Regions from separate parts of the Pantoea sp. B65 genome, predicted to be linked through region 3. Evidence: predicted binding sites of a transcription regulator. Region 3 holds the regulator's gene; each other region holds the start of a gene.
What was found. The regulator LexA, encoded in region 3, represses DNA repair genes until DNA is damaged. The targets are predictions, from matches to a motif close to TNCTGTATGTACATACAGNA.
Positions count from the first base shown of each region.

Region 1 (4,284 bases), on a different contig from region 3:
GCGGCGCGCGCCCAGGGGATGAAAGTGATCACCCTGACCGGCAAAGACGGCGGGAAAATGGACGGCGCGGCCGACGTGGAAATTCGCGTGCCGCACTTCGGTTTTGCCGACCGGATTCAGGAAATTCACATTAAAGTGATTCATATCCTGATCCTGCTGATTGAAAAAGAGATGGCTAAATAATTAGCGCCTTCCCCCGCCTGCGGGGGAATCTTTTGATTTTGAGGTCACATTATGTGCGAATTGCTCGGGATGAGCGCTAACGTCCCAACGGACATCTGCTTTAGCTTTACCGGCCTGGTGCAGCGTGGCGGCGGAACCGGGCCGCATAAGGATGGCTGGGGCATCACCTTCTATGAAGGCAAAGGCTGTCGCACATTTAAAGATCCGCAGCCGAGCTTTAACTCGCCAATTGCGCGGCTGGTACAGGATTACCCGATCAAATCACGCTCGGTAGTGGCGCATATTCGCCAGGCCAACCGGGGTGAGGTGTCGCTGGAAAATACCCATCCGTTTACCCGTGAAGTGTGGGGGCGTAACTGGACCTATGCGCACAACGGGCAACTGAAAGGGTATCGCCAGCTGGAAACCGGTCAGTTTCGTCCGGTAGGTGAAACCGACAGTGAGAAAGCGTTTTGCTGGTTACTGCATCAGCTGACTACCCGCTATCCGCGTACGCCTGGTAACTGGCCGGCGGTGTTTCGTTATATTGCCGAACTGGCGACGGAGCTGCGAGAGAAGGGGGTATTTAATATGCTGCTGTCGGACGGGCGCTATCTGATGGCTTTTTGCTCCACCAATCTGTTCTGGATCACCCGGCGCGCGCCTTTTGGCAAAGCCAAACTGCTCGATCAGGATGTGGAGATCGATTTTCAGAAGCAGACCACGCCAGATGACGTGGTCACGGTGATTGCGACTCAGCCGCTTACCGGTAATGAAACCTGGAACAAAATAGAACCCGGAGAGTGGGTGCTATTCTGTCTTGGTGAGCGCGAGGATTGATCCCGGTGCCGCCGGATGGTTGTTGATAACCGGATTGTTATTCAGCACATATTTGCCGGCATTCACGCTCACCGCTGGCGGCTGGCGATGCTCAACAAACCACGCATAGCCTGGCTGCAATTGCTTCCAGAACGCCGTGTAGTATGAGTTACGATGGCGCTGCATATTACTTTCCGTCATCCGGAACGGATAAATACTCACGTTCACTTCTGTCTGACCATTGTGCAGCGCAGCATTCACATAAGTAAAAATCTCATCCATATAGGCATTGGTCATGGCGTAGCAGCCAATAGAGACACAGTTGCCATGAATCATCAGATATTTACCGTCATAGCCCTGCTGACGATCGTACTCATTAGGAAAGCCGATATTGATCGCACGATAGAAACGGCTGTCAGGTTTTAGCTGACGCTGCGTGACGGTATAAAAACCTTCCGGGCTTTTAAAGTCGCCCTGACGCTGTTTCGGGCCGAGTCCGCCGGAGAAATTGCAGATGCGATAGCTATCCAGCAGACGAAATTCGTTGCCTATTTTTCCATACAGTTCAAGCGTTCGCTCTTCTTTGAAGATCTGAAGATAGACAGGAGTACCAATTAATTGTTTCTTTAATTCTTTGCTTACCGGCGCTAGCGGTTGAACTGGTTCCGGAGTGCTGGCCATACTAACGGCTGGCAGAAAGATCATCGCAAACAACAGTGCGATTTTGTCCATTCTGATTCCCTTGAAATAGAGGGTGTGTAAGTGCGACGTTGATACGCGTCATACCTCAGGTTGCCGATCCCGGTGACATAGATAGCTATGTTGCCGTCGATGCGCGGTCTGAGCACCGTTCTGCAACGCGAAATATTGAGGGTAAAGACCAACGTCTGATAACTGCATTATCGGAAAATTCCGCTATCGCAGCGCAACATTAACATCGTCTATTTTTTTATCAAGATGCTGGCTGAGATTATTCCTGAAAATGTCTGGGGTTATACCGACAGGCCGGGACGATCGCCGGGCCAGCTTGTCGCAGACCAGCTTGAACTCTTTGGTTTTGACTGTATACTTATCCAGTATTGCCGGAGGGGATATGCGTAAAATTATTCATGTCGATATGGACTGTTTTTTTGCCGCAGTCGAAATGCGCGACGATCCCCGCTTGCGTGATATCCCGATTGCTATTGGTGGCAGTCAGAAACAGCGCGGCGTTATCAGCACCGCCAATTACCCGGCACGCAAATATGGGGTTCACAGCGCCATGTCGACGGCGATGGCCCTTAAACTTTGCCCCCATCTGAAAGTGATCCCTGGCCGTTTTGAGGCGTATAAAATCGCTTCCCGCCATATTCGCGAAATTTTTGCGCGTTACACCTCATTAATTGAGCCGCTATCGCTGGATGAGGCCTATCTGGATGTTACCGATAGCGAACACTGCCAGGGATCTGCGACGCTGATGGCGCGCGAAATTCGCCAGTGTATCGCCGATGAACTGGATCTTACCGCCTCCGCCGGCATTGCGCCGATTAAGTTTCTCGCCAAAATCGCGTCCGATCTGAATAAACCCAATGGCCAGTTTGTGATTACGCCGGAACAGATGCCGGCTTTTTTGCAGACGCTGCCGCTGAAAAAAATTCCCGGCGTCGGCAAAGTCACGGCAAAAAAGCTGGAAGAGCAGGGGCTGTTTACCTGTGCCGATGTGCAAAAAAGCGATCTGGCGCTGTTGCTGAGACGCTTTGGTAAATTTGGCCGCGTGTTATGGGAGCGTAGTCACGGCATCGATAATCGCGAGGTGATCACCGAACGTGAGCGGAAATCACTGGGTGTCGAGCGTACGCTATCCGAGGATATTGATAGCTGGGAAGAGTGCCTGAAGATCCTCGATTATCTGTATGAGGAGCTGGAGCGACGCTTAACGGCGATTAAGCCGGACCGGCTTATTGCGCGCCAGGGGGTGAAACTGAAATTTAATGATTTCCAGCTGACCACTCAGGAACATGTCTGGCCGGTGCTGAATAAAGGCGATTTAATCGATCTGGCGCGGAAGACCTGGGACGAGCGGCGCGGCGGCCGCGGCGTGCGGCTGGTAGGGTTGCATGTATCGTTACTTAACCCCCAGCTGGAGCGGCAGTTGCTGCTGGGATTGTGATGGCAAAAAAACAGGCGGCAATATGCCGCCTGGGGAAATCATCAATCCGTCATCCCTTACTTCGCCGGGATCACCCGTAACAACTCGGTCAGCAGTTGCCAGTACAGACCCACGCTGGCGATATGTACCTGCTCATCCGGGGAGTGCGGACCGGTAATGGTTGGACCGATAGATACCATATCCATATTCGGGTAAGGCTTCTTAAACAGACCACACTCCAGACCGGCGTGAATCACCTGAATGTTAGGCTTGCGGTTAAACAGCTTCTCATAGGTTTCGCGCACCAGCGCCATCACCGGTGAAGTGGCATCAGGCTGCCAGCCCGGATAACCGCCTTTGGGTGCGGTTTTCGCGCCAGCCAGCTCGCCCAGAGAAACCAGCATTTCCACCACATAATCTTTACCGCTGTCGATCAGTGAACGGATCAGGCAGATAATTTCGGCTTCATGCTGCTTAATCGACACCACGCCAACGTTCAGCGAGGTTTCCACCACCCCTTTCATCACGTCGGAATTGCGGATCACGCCATTTGGCGTGCTGTTCAGCAGAGCGATAAAACGGTCGCGGCTATTGGCCGTTAACGCTTCGGCCTCACTGGCCAGCGGTTCAACCAGCACATTGATATTTTTATCTTTCGGGCTGACTTCATTCTGTAGCGTTGTCAGATAGCCAGTAGCGGCCGCTTTCAGCGCGTCCACTTTATCGGCAGCGACGGCCAGAGTGGCGAAGGCTTCACGTGGAATCGCATTGCGCAGGGTGCCGCCGGTGAAATCCACCAGACGCAGATCCAGCGCCTTCGCCTGAGTAGCAAGGAAACGCGCCAGCAGTTTGTTGGCATTGCCGAGACCGACATGAATATCGCAACCGGAGTGGCCGCCTTTCAGGCCCTTAATCGTCAGTTTCAGCGTGGCGAAGCCCGCCGGAACCGCTTCACGCTCAACCGGCAGAGTGGTGATGAAATCGATACCGCCAGCGCAACCCATATAGACTTCACCTTCCTCTTCCGAGTCGGTGTTGATCAGGATATCCGCCTGCAACCAGTCAGCCTGCAGACCAAAGGCGCCATCCATACCGGATTCCTCGGTCATCGTCAGCAACACTTCCAGCGGGCCGTGCTCAACGCTGTCGTCAGCCAGCACCGCCAGCGCCGAGGC
Region 1 covers NZ_JAHXPU010000017.1:41,543-45,826, forward strand. Annotated here, with positions in the region: gene lpcA (D-sedoheptulose 7-phosphate isomerase) at 1-183, shown strand, start outside; gene JWF83_RS07065 (class II glutamine amidotransferase) at 235-1,002, shown strand; gene dpaA (peptidoglycan meso-diaminopimelic acid protein amidase) at 973-1,713, opposite strand; gene dinB (DNA polymerase IV) at 2,075-3,130, shown strand; gene pepD (beta-Ala-His dipeptidase) at 3,187-4,284, opposite strand, start outside.
Region 1: the regulator LexA is predicted to act here: its motif matches at 2,041-2,060, upstream of dinB (DNA polymerase IV).

Region 2 (4,284 bases), on a different contig from region 3:
GGGAGATATACACTGATGAAGAACTGGAAAACGAGTGCTGAACAGATTTTGACTACCGGCCCGGTAGTGCCGGTGATTGTGGTCAATAAGCTGGAGCATGCGGTTCCGATGGCGAAGGCGCTGGTTGCTGGCGGGGTGCGTGTGCTGGAAGTGACACTGCGCACGCCGGTAGCGATGGATGCCCTGCGCGCGATTATCAAAGAAGTGCCGGAGGCGATTGTCGGCGCCGGTACCGTACTGAATACTCAGCAGCTGGCCGAAGTGACGGAAGCCGGTGCGAAATTTGTTATCAGCCCGGGTCTGACGGAGTCCCTGCTGAAGGCGGCCGTTGAAGGCTCGATCCCATTGATTCCCGGAATCAGTACCGTGTCTGAACTGATGCTTGGCATGGAATACGGTTTGCGTGAGTTTAAATTCTTCCCGGCGGAAGCCAACGGCGGCGTGAAAGCGTTACAGGCAATTGGTGGTCCATTCCCGCAGGTGCGTTTCTGCCCAACCGGCGGTATCTCACTGAGTAACTATCGTAATTACCTGGCGCTGAAAAGCGTGCTCTGTATTGGTGGTTCGTGGTTAGTGCCAGCGGATGCGCTGGAAGCGGGCGATTACGCGCGGATTACTGAGCTGGCGCGTGAAGCGGTGGCTGGCGCACGTTAATTTATTGATAATTTGGGCGGCATAAATCCCGCCCTGGGTAAATTTAGCCGAAACACCCTGCGGGAGCCATTAATGGCTCCCGTCACATGGTTGTTAGCCGCTAACCTTGACGCCAGTAGCGCAGGCGATAGCGCGCGCGACAGCCTGATCGATAGTCTCAGCGCTAGCCAGTGCCACACCTAACCGACGCTGACCGCGGATCTCCGGCTTGCCGAACAGGCGCAGCTGCAGACCCGCGCCCAGCACTGCCGTTACTCCGCTAAACTGCACGTTATCACTGTCCAGCTCGGGCAGAATCACCGCCGATGCCGCCGGACCGTACTGGCGGATAGCGCCAACCGGCAAGCCGAGGAAGGCGCGCACATGCAGGGCAAACTCGGACAGGTCCTGCGAAATCAGGGTTACCATGCCGGTATCGTGCGGGCGCGGCGACACTTCACTGAACACCACTTCATCACCGCAGACAAACAGCTCAACGCCAAACAGACCATGGCCACCGAGAGCGATCACCACTTTGCGCGCGATCTCTTCGGCACGCTGCAATGCCAGCTCACTCATCTGCTGTGGCTGCCAGGATTCGCGGTAGTCGCCATCTTCCTGGCGGTGGCCAATCGGCGCACAGAAATGTATACCGTCGACCGCGCTGATGGTCAGCAGCGTAATTTCGAAATCGAAGTTAACCACACCTTCCACGATCACCCGACCCGCGCCGGCACGTCCGCCTTGCTGCGCGTAATCCCAGGCGTGATCCAGCTGCGCGGCGGTGCGAATAAAACTCTGCCCCTTGCCGGATGAGCTCATCACCGGTTTAACGATACACGGAAAACCAATTTCATCGGCGGCCTGCAGGAAGGCATCTTTGCTGTCGGCAAAACGGTAGGTTGAGGTCGGTAGCGCCAGCTCTTCCGCCGCCAGACGGCGAATACCTTCGCGGTTCATGGTCAGACGGGCGGCACGGGCGCAAGGCACTACGCGCTGACCCTGCTTTTCCAGTTCGATCAGCATATCGGTGGCGATAGCTTCGATTTCCGGCACGATATAATCAGGACGCTCTTGCGCGACCAACGCCTTCAGCGCTTCGCCATCCAGCATATTAATCACATGGCTGCGATGTGCGACGTGCATTGCCGGTGCATCGGCATAGCGATCGACGGCAATCACTTCCACGCCTAAACGCTGGCATTCAATCGCCACTTCTTTACCCAGTTCACCTGAACCTAAAAGCATCACGCGAGTTGCGGCAGGGCGCAGCGCGGTTCCAAGAGTCGTCATAATTCCTACCTGAATAGATGAAAAATTCGCGCGCAGTATAAACGAAAACGTTTGCGCAGACATCTGCTTTGCCCGCTTGCTTACAAAAAAAACGACTGATATACTGGATATAAATACAGTTACCTGAGGCAAAAATTATGGCTGTTGAAGTAAAATATGTCGTTGTCAGAAGAGGTGAGGAAAAGATGACGTTTGCCAGCAAAAAAGATGCGGATGCGTATGACAAAATGCTCGATATGGCAGAAGTCTTCTCCGACTGGCTGGTAACCAGTAACGCCGGGCTGGAAGAGCACCAGCTGGAAGCGCTGGGCATGTACCTGGCCGAAAATAAAGATGCGCTGCAACATATTCTGCGTACCAGCAAGATGCCGGAAGCGCCGGGTGAAAGCATTGCCGCGGCGGATTCGGTTGATAATACCGTGACCGACGAAAGCGCAGCCGCGAACGAACCGGCTAAAAGCAAACCGGTACGCGCGGTAAAAGCGGCCTGAGTCCGCCAGTCTCGGGCTGCCTGCGAGTGGCCCAATATTTTCCCGTCTTTTCTTCCCCTTACGCTTCTTGACGCCGGTTGTTTTACTCTGGACTTCAGGTTTTTTTGAGGGACAAGAGATGAATAACTGGCTACAGCAAATTCAATCCGTATTAGGCAATAACAAAAGCAGTGACAGCAAAGGCGGCAGTGAAGCTCTGAGCAAGATGCTGGCACCCGGCGCGCTGGGCGGCCTGGCGGGGTTACTGATTGCCAGTAAGTCGTCGCGAAGCCTGTTAACCAAATTCGGTAAAAATGCCCTGATTATCGGTGGCGGTGCGGTGGCGGGCACGGTGCTGTGGAATAAGTATAAGCAGCGCGTCAGCGAAACCCATCGTGATGAACCGCAATTTGGCCACGGCGAAACCCCGGTTGATGCCCGCGCTGCGCGCCTAATTACTGCGCTGGTGTTTGCGGCGAAAAGCGACGGTCATATCGACAGCGCAGAGCGTCAGGCGATTGAGCAGAATGTCCATCAGCTGGGTATTGGCGCGCAGGGCGAGAAACTGATCCAGCAGGCGATCGATCAACCGCTGGATCCGCAACTGCTGGCACGCGATATCCGCAATGAGGAAGAGGCGCTGGAACTCTACTTCCTCAGTAATGCGGTGATTGATGTCGACCACTTTATGGAGCGCAGCTATTTGCTGGCGCTCGGCGATGCGTTGAAAATTCCACAGGATGTGCGCGATGGCATTGAAAATGATATCCGCGCAGAGAAGAACAAGCTGAGCGACTAAGTGGCTAGCCGCCCGCGGAGTGGCGGCGCGCGCGTTGACTAACCGCCATCGCCAGTCCCAGTTTTCGCTGGTATTGATCCGGCAGAAAACCGCTATGGAGCGCTGGTGCCGCAGGGCACCGGCTTTTTTAATCGTTACCGCTTGGCAATCATGATGTTAGCTGCCACTCTTACAGCATGTCTGTTAAGAAAGTTGATGCCCTATGACTCCGCCAAAAGCAAAAAAAATTCCCCATCTGATGACCCTTCATGGTGATACCCGCCAGGATGACTACTACTGGTTACGTGATGATGAGCGCGAAGATCCGGCGGTGCTGGATTATCTGCATGCCGAGAACGACTATGGCAAGCAGGTCATGGCATCACAACAAGCGCTGCAGGACCAGTTGCTGCAGGAGATGATCGATCGTATTCCGCAGCAGGATCACTCGGTACCTTATGTGAAGAATGGTTTTCGCTATCAGCGCCGTTACGAAAGCGGTAACGAATACCCGATTTATACCCGTCAACCGGCCGACAGCGAAACGCCGGATGCATGGGAAACGCTGCTGGACGCCAATCAGCGCGCCTCGCACAGCGAGTTCTACACCATGGGGGCGCTGGATATCAGCCCGGATAATCAGACCATGGCGCTGGCGGAAGATTTTCTCTCACGGCGCATCTATGGCATTCGCTTGCGTAATCTCAGTAGCGGCAGCTGGTATCCGGAGGTGCTGGAAGATGTCTCTTCCAGCTTTGTCTGGGCCAATGATTCGCGCACTCTCTACTATGTGCGTAAAGACAAAAAGACGCTGCTGCCGTTTCAGGTATGGCGCCATACGGTTGGTGAACCGCAGAGCGCTGACCAGCTGGTGTATGAAGAGCAGGACGATACCTTTTATGTCAGTGTGCATAAAACGACCTGCGAACACTTTATTCTGATTACGCTAAACAGCAGCACCACCAGCGAGATCCTGCTGCTGGACGCTGAATTTGCCGAGGCGGAAGCGCAGGTGTTCTGTGCGCGTCGCAAGGACCATGAATACACCCTCGACCACTATAATCACCATTTTTATGTGCGCTCGAACCGTGAAGGTAAAAACTTCGGCCT
Region 2 covers NZ_JAHXPU010000045.1:27,057-31,340, forward strand. Annotated here, with positions in the region: gene JWF83_RS24275 (bifunctional 4-hydroxy-2-oxoglutarate aldolase/2-dehydro-3-deoxy-phosphogluconate aldolase) at 16-654, shown strand; gene purT (formate-dependent phosphoribosylglycinamide formyltransferase) at 748-1,926, opposite strand; gene JWF83_RS24285 (YebG family protein) at 2,064-2,417, shown strand; gene JWF83_RS24290 (tellurite resistance TerB family protein) at 2,536-3,195, shown strand; gene JWF83_RS24295 (prolyl oligopeptidase family serine peptidase) at 3,398-4,284, shown strand, end outside.
Region 2: the regulator LexA is predicted to act here: its motif matches at 2,028-2,047, upstream of JWF83_RS24285 (YebG family protein).

Region 3 (4,284 bases):
TCTTATCGGTGCCGTGTTCGGTGGCCATGCGGCGCAGCGAAACGGTCGGTGAGAAGCGAACAAAGCTGTCGCGCCCTAACCAGATAACGGCAAAGAACTTCTGCACGCCGTTAAGTACGCGCAGATGCGGCGTTTGCTCGCCCTGAACTTCACGTCCCGGCGCACGACCAAACATCACCGAAATCGGTACCATCTGCACGTCCAGCGCCGGGTTGCTGCGATGCAGATCCAGATAGTCGTGGAACAGTTTTACCGATTCGAGATTCGGGACGAAATAGGGGAACAGACGCGGACCGTCATGGATAAACACATGACGTGGTAAAACCGTACCATCGATCTCCAGCGGATCCAGCGGGTCGGGCAAGTCACGTTTGCGACATTGCGCACGTAGCGCGAGGAGATCAGCCTTTGAATCATAAGGCAATACATACATAATGGGGCGCGATCTGTCGAGCCCAAGTTCCGCTACCGGATCGGCCGGGATAGCTTTACTCTTCACCAAAAATGAGAGTGGTAAGTTTAATAACTTGTAGTAGAAATTACGCCAACCTGACATAGACAACATGAAGCCTCTTGTTAGCAAAGCGCGGCAAGCATACCAGAAAGCGCTATTAAGATCTGTTGTGTTGCAATATGTGCGCCACCCAGAAGTGGACGTTAAACATCTCAAAGGGTTCCATAATTATGGCAAATAATGTAACTGGTCTGACACGCATCATAAAAGCGGCAGGCTACTCATGGAAAGGGTTACGTGCAGCCTGGCAGAATGAGGCCGCATTTCGTCAGGAATCCGTTGCTGCGGTGGTGGCGATTATCATTGCCTGCTGGCTGCATGTTGATGCCGTCACGCGCGTGTTGCTGATTGGTTCGGTGCTGCTGGTGATTATCGTGGAAGTGCTGAACAGCGCGATTGAAGCGGTAGTGGACCGGATTGGCAGCGAACAGCATCCGCTCTCCGGACGCGCCAAAGATATGGGGTCGGCGGCGGTATTACTGAGTATTCTGCTGGCGCTGCTGGTCTGGATCACCCTGCTGTGGTCATATTGGGCTTAGGCCGACAGAAATCGCCAAACTGCTGTTTTTTACACAGCTTTAGGTTTCCAAGCCACCAATACCTGTATATACTCACAGCGACTGTATAAACAACCAGGGGGCGGAATGAAAGCATTAACGGCAAGGCAGCAGCAGGTATATGATCTGATTCGTGACCATATTAGTCAGACCGGTATGCCGCCTACGCGCGCCGAGATTGCCTCGCAATTAGGTTTCCGTTCCCCTAATGCCGCGGAAGAGCATCTGAAAGCGCTGGCGCGTAAAGGCGTGATTGAGATCGTCTCCGGCGCTTCGCGCGGTATTCGGCTGATGATGGAAGAGGAAACCGGGCTGCCGCTGATTGGGCGCGTTGCTGCCGGCGAGCCATTACTGGCAGAACAGCATATTGAAGGCCATTTCCAGGTCGACGCGAATCTGTTTAAACCTAACGCTGACTTTTTGCTGCGTGTCAGCGGCATGTCAATGAAAGACATCGGTATTATGGATGGTGATTTGCTGGCGGTGCATAAAACTCAGGATGTGCGTAATGGCCAGATAGTGGTGGCACGCATTGATGATGAAGTCACGGTTAAGCGCCTGAAAAAACAGGGCAATGTTGTGCAACTGTTGCCGGAAAACAGCGACTTTCAGCCGATCGTGGTCGATCTGCGTCAGCAATCCCTGACGATTGAAGGTCTGGCGGTTGGCGTAATCCGCAACGGCAACTGGCTGTAAGTTACCTCTCTTGTTCCTTACGCGCGCTGATGTCTTCCTGAGGCACGCGTAAGGTAAACTTGTTGGTCTCACCCCATTTTTGCGCCAGCCAGCGTGGCTGTGCCGCTTAATCGCGTTGTGGAAGCCTGGGCGATTGTTTACTGCTACCGATAAAAACCTCTGGCGGCTGGCGCTGCCGATGATCCTTTCCAATATCACCGTGCCCCTGCTGGGTCTGGTGGATACTGCCGTTATTGGCCATCTTGACAGTCCAACGTATTTGGCTGGCGTGGCGGTAGGCACCACCGCCACCAGTTTTCTGTTTATGCTGCTGCTATTCCTGCGGATGAGTACCACCGGTTTAACCGCTCAGGCCTTTGGCGCTGGTGATAAACCGGCGCTGGCGCGTGCGCTGATGCAGCCATTATCCATGGCGCTGCTGGCCGGTCTGCTGTTTATTATGCTGAAAGAGCCGCTGAGTACGCTGGCCACCTCGCTGGTTGGCGGTAACCCCGAAGTATTGCGTCAGGCGCAACTGTTTATGTCGGTGCGCTGGCTTAGCGCTCCGGCGACGCTGGCAAATCTGGTGCTCCTCGGATGGCTGCTTGGCGTGCAGTATGCCCGTGCGCCGGTGATCCTGCTGGTAGTGGGCAATCTGGTCAATATCCTGCTTGCCCTGTGGTTCGTTACCGGCCTCGGTTGGGGAGTGCGCGGCGCGGCAGCGGCGACGGCAATCGCCGAGTATGTCACGCTGCTTATCGGGCTGGTGATGGTATGGCGGGTGCTAAAGCTGCGCGGAATTGCCTTTAGCCTGCTGAAAAATAGCTGGTACGGCGATCTTCGCCGCCTGATGCGGCTGAACCGCGACATCATGTTGCGTTCGCTGATGTTGCAGCTCTGCTTTGCCTCATTAACTATCCTCGGCGCGCGGCTGGGCAGTGAGGTGGTAGCGGTCAACGCGGTGCTGCTGATGTTCCTCACCTTTACCGCCTATGCGCTGGATGGTTTTGCCTATGCGGTGGAAGCTTGCTCCGGCGAAGCATATGGCGCGCGCGACAGCGATAAGTTGCTGCGCGTATGGCATGCGTCCTGCCGTCAGGCCGGGCTGGTGGCGCTGAGTTTCTCGCTGCTCTATGCCTGCAGCGGCGAAGCGATAGTCGCTATGCTGACGTCATTACCCGAGTTGCGTGATATGGCCGATCGCTACCTTATCTGGCAGGTGATTCTGCCGCTGGCTGGTGTCTGGTGCTATCTGCTGGATGGTATGTTTATTGGCGCCACCCGCGGCAGCGAAATGCGCAACGGTATGGCGATTGCCGCGCTGGGATATGCGCTCACCTTATTGACGTTGCCATGGTTAGGCAACCACGGTTTATGGCTGGCGGTGATGGTGTTTCTGCTGCTGCGTGGCCTGTCGCTGTGGTTTATCTGGCGGCGGCACTGGCAGCGTAACAGCTGGTTCGCTGGTTGAAATATTTGCTTACCGGACTGTTTTGCAGAAATAATGGCTTAAATATAGATGTTTTTCAGGTGGTTACTCTGTTTTGCTACGGGCTAATTAGTGTTAATTGCTGCATTGTGACCTCATTATCGCGAATCACGACTACAATTAACTCTGTGTTTAGCAAATGGATAGCGTTTTATTCTGACATCATGCAGATGGATAAGATGAAACACTGAAACTTTATCACCTGGAGGTATCACATTATGAATAGCGATCAAGCCAGCGGTAACTGGAAACAGTTCAAAGGTAAAGTGAAGGAAAAATGGGGCAAGCTCACTGACGACGACATGACGGTGATCGAAGGTAAACGCGATCAACTGGTAGGTAAAATCCAGGAACGTTATGGTTACGCTAAGGATCAGGCGGAAAAAGAAGTTAAGGAGTGGGAAACCCACAACAGCGACTATCGCTGGTAATCATTTGCCAGGGGCGGCAGTAGCGCCGCCCGCACCGGCAACAGTGATGCAGACTGAATTATCTGATCTCAAGCCCATTTAAGGACGATGCTCCTGCCGGGCACAAGGAAAGTGCCGCTTCAGACCGCCCGCCATTTAGCGTCCCCGTTTCTTACTTACCACCGAATGATCATGCTCGCAGCTTTCCTGATGCGTGCAGGCTTCTACTTCCTGACAGCTGACACACAATCCATGGGCTTCAATGACGCTGTGGCGTAAGGCGAAACCTGACTGGTGCGCCAGCACCTGCAGAATATCTTCAACGCCTGCGGCGTGTTTTTCATTTACTGAACCGCAGCCATCGCAGATCAGCATCGCCGAGCTGTGTTGCGGTTCTTCAAAATGGTGACACACCACGTAGCTATTGTTGGATTCAACACGATGGATAAAGCCCTGCTCCAGCAGAAAATCGAGTGCGCGATAGACGGTGGGTGGCTTTGCCTGCGGTTCGGATACCCGCAGCAGATCAAGCAAGTCATAAGCGCTGATGGCGCCTTTCTGTTCAGTCATCAGACGTAAAACTTCCAGACGTTGCGGTGTCAGACGCACATTGCGCTGCTGACAGAGTTGTTCTGCCTG
Region 3 covers NZ_JAHXPU010000037.1:56,599-60,882, forward strand. Annotated here, with positions in the region: gene plsB (glycerol-3-phosphate 1-O-acyltransferase PlsB) at 1-556, opposite strand, end outside; gene JWF83_RS16775 (diacylglycerol kinase) at 685-1,053, shown strand; gene lexA (transcriptional repressor LexA) at 1,159-1,767, shown strand; gene dinF (MATE family efflux transporter DinF) at 1,901-3,217, shown strand; gene JWF83_RS16790 (CsbD family protein) at 3,454-3,666, shown strand; gene zur (zinc uptake transcriptional repressor Zur) at 3,802-4,284, opposite strand, start outside.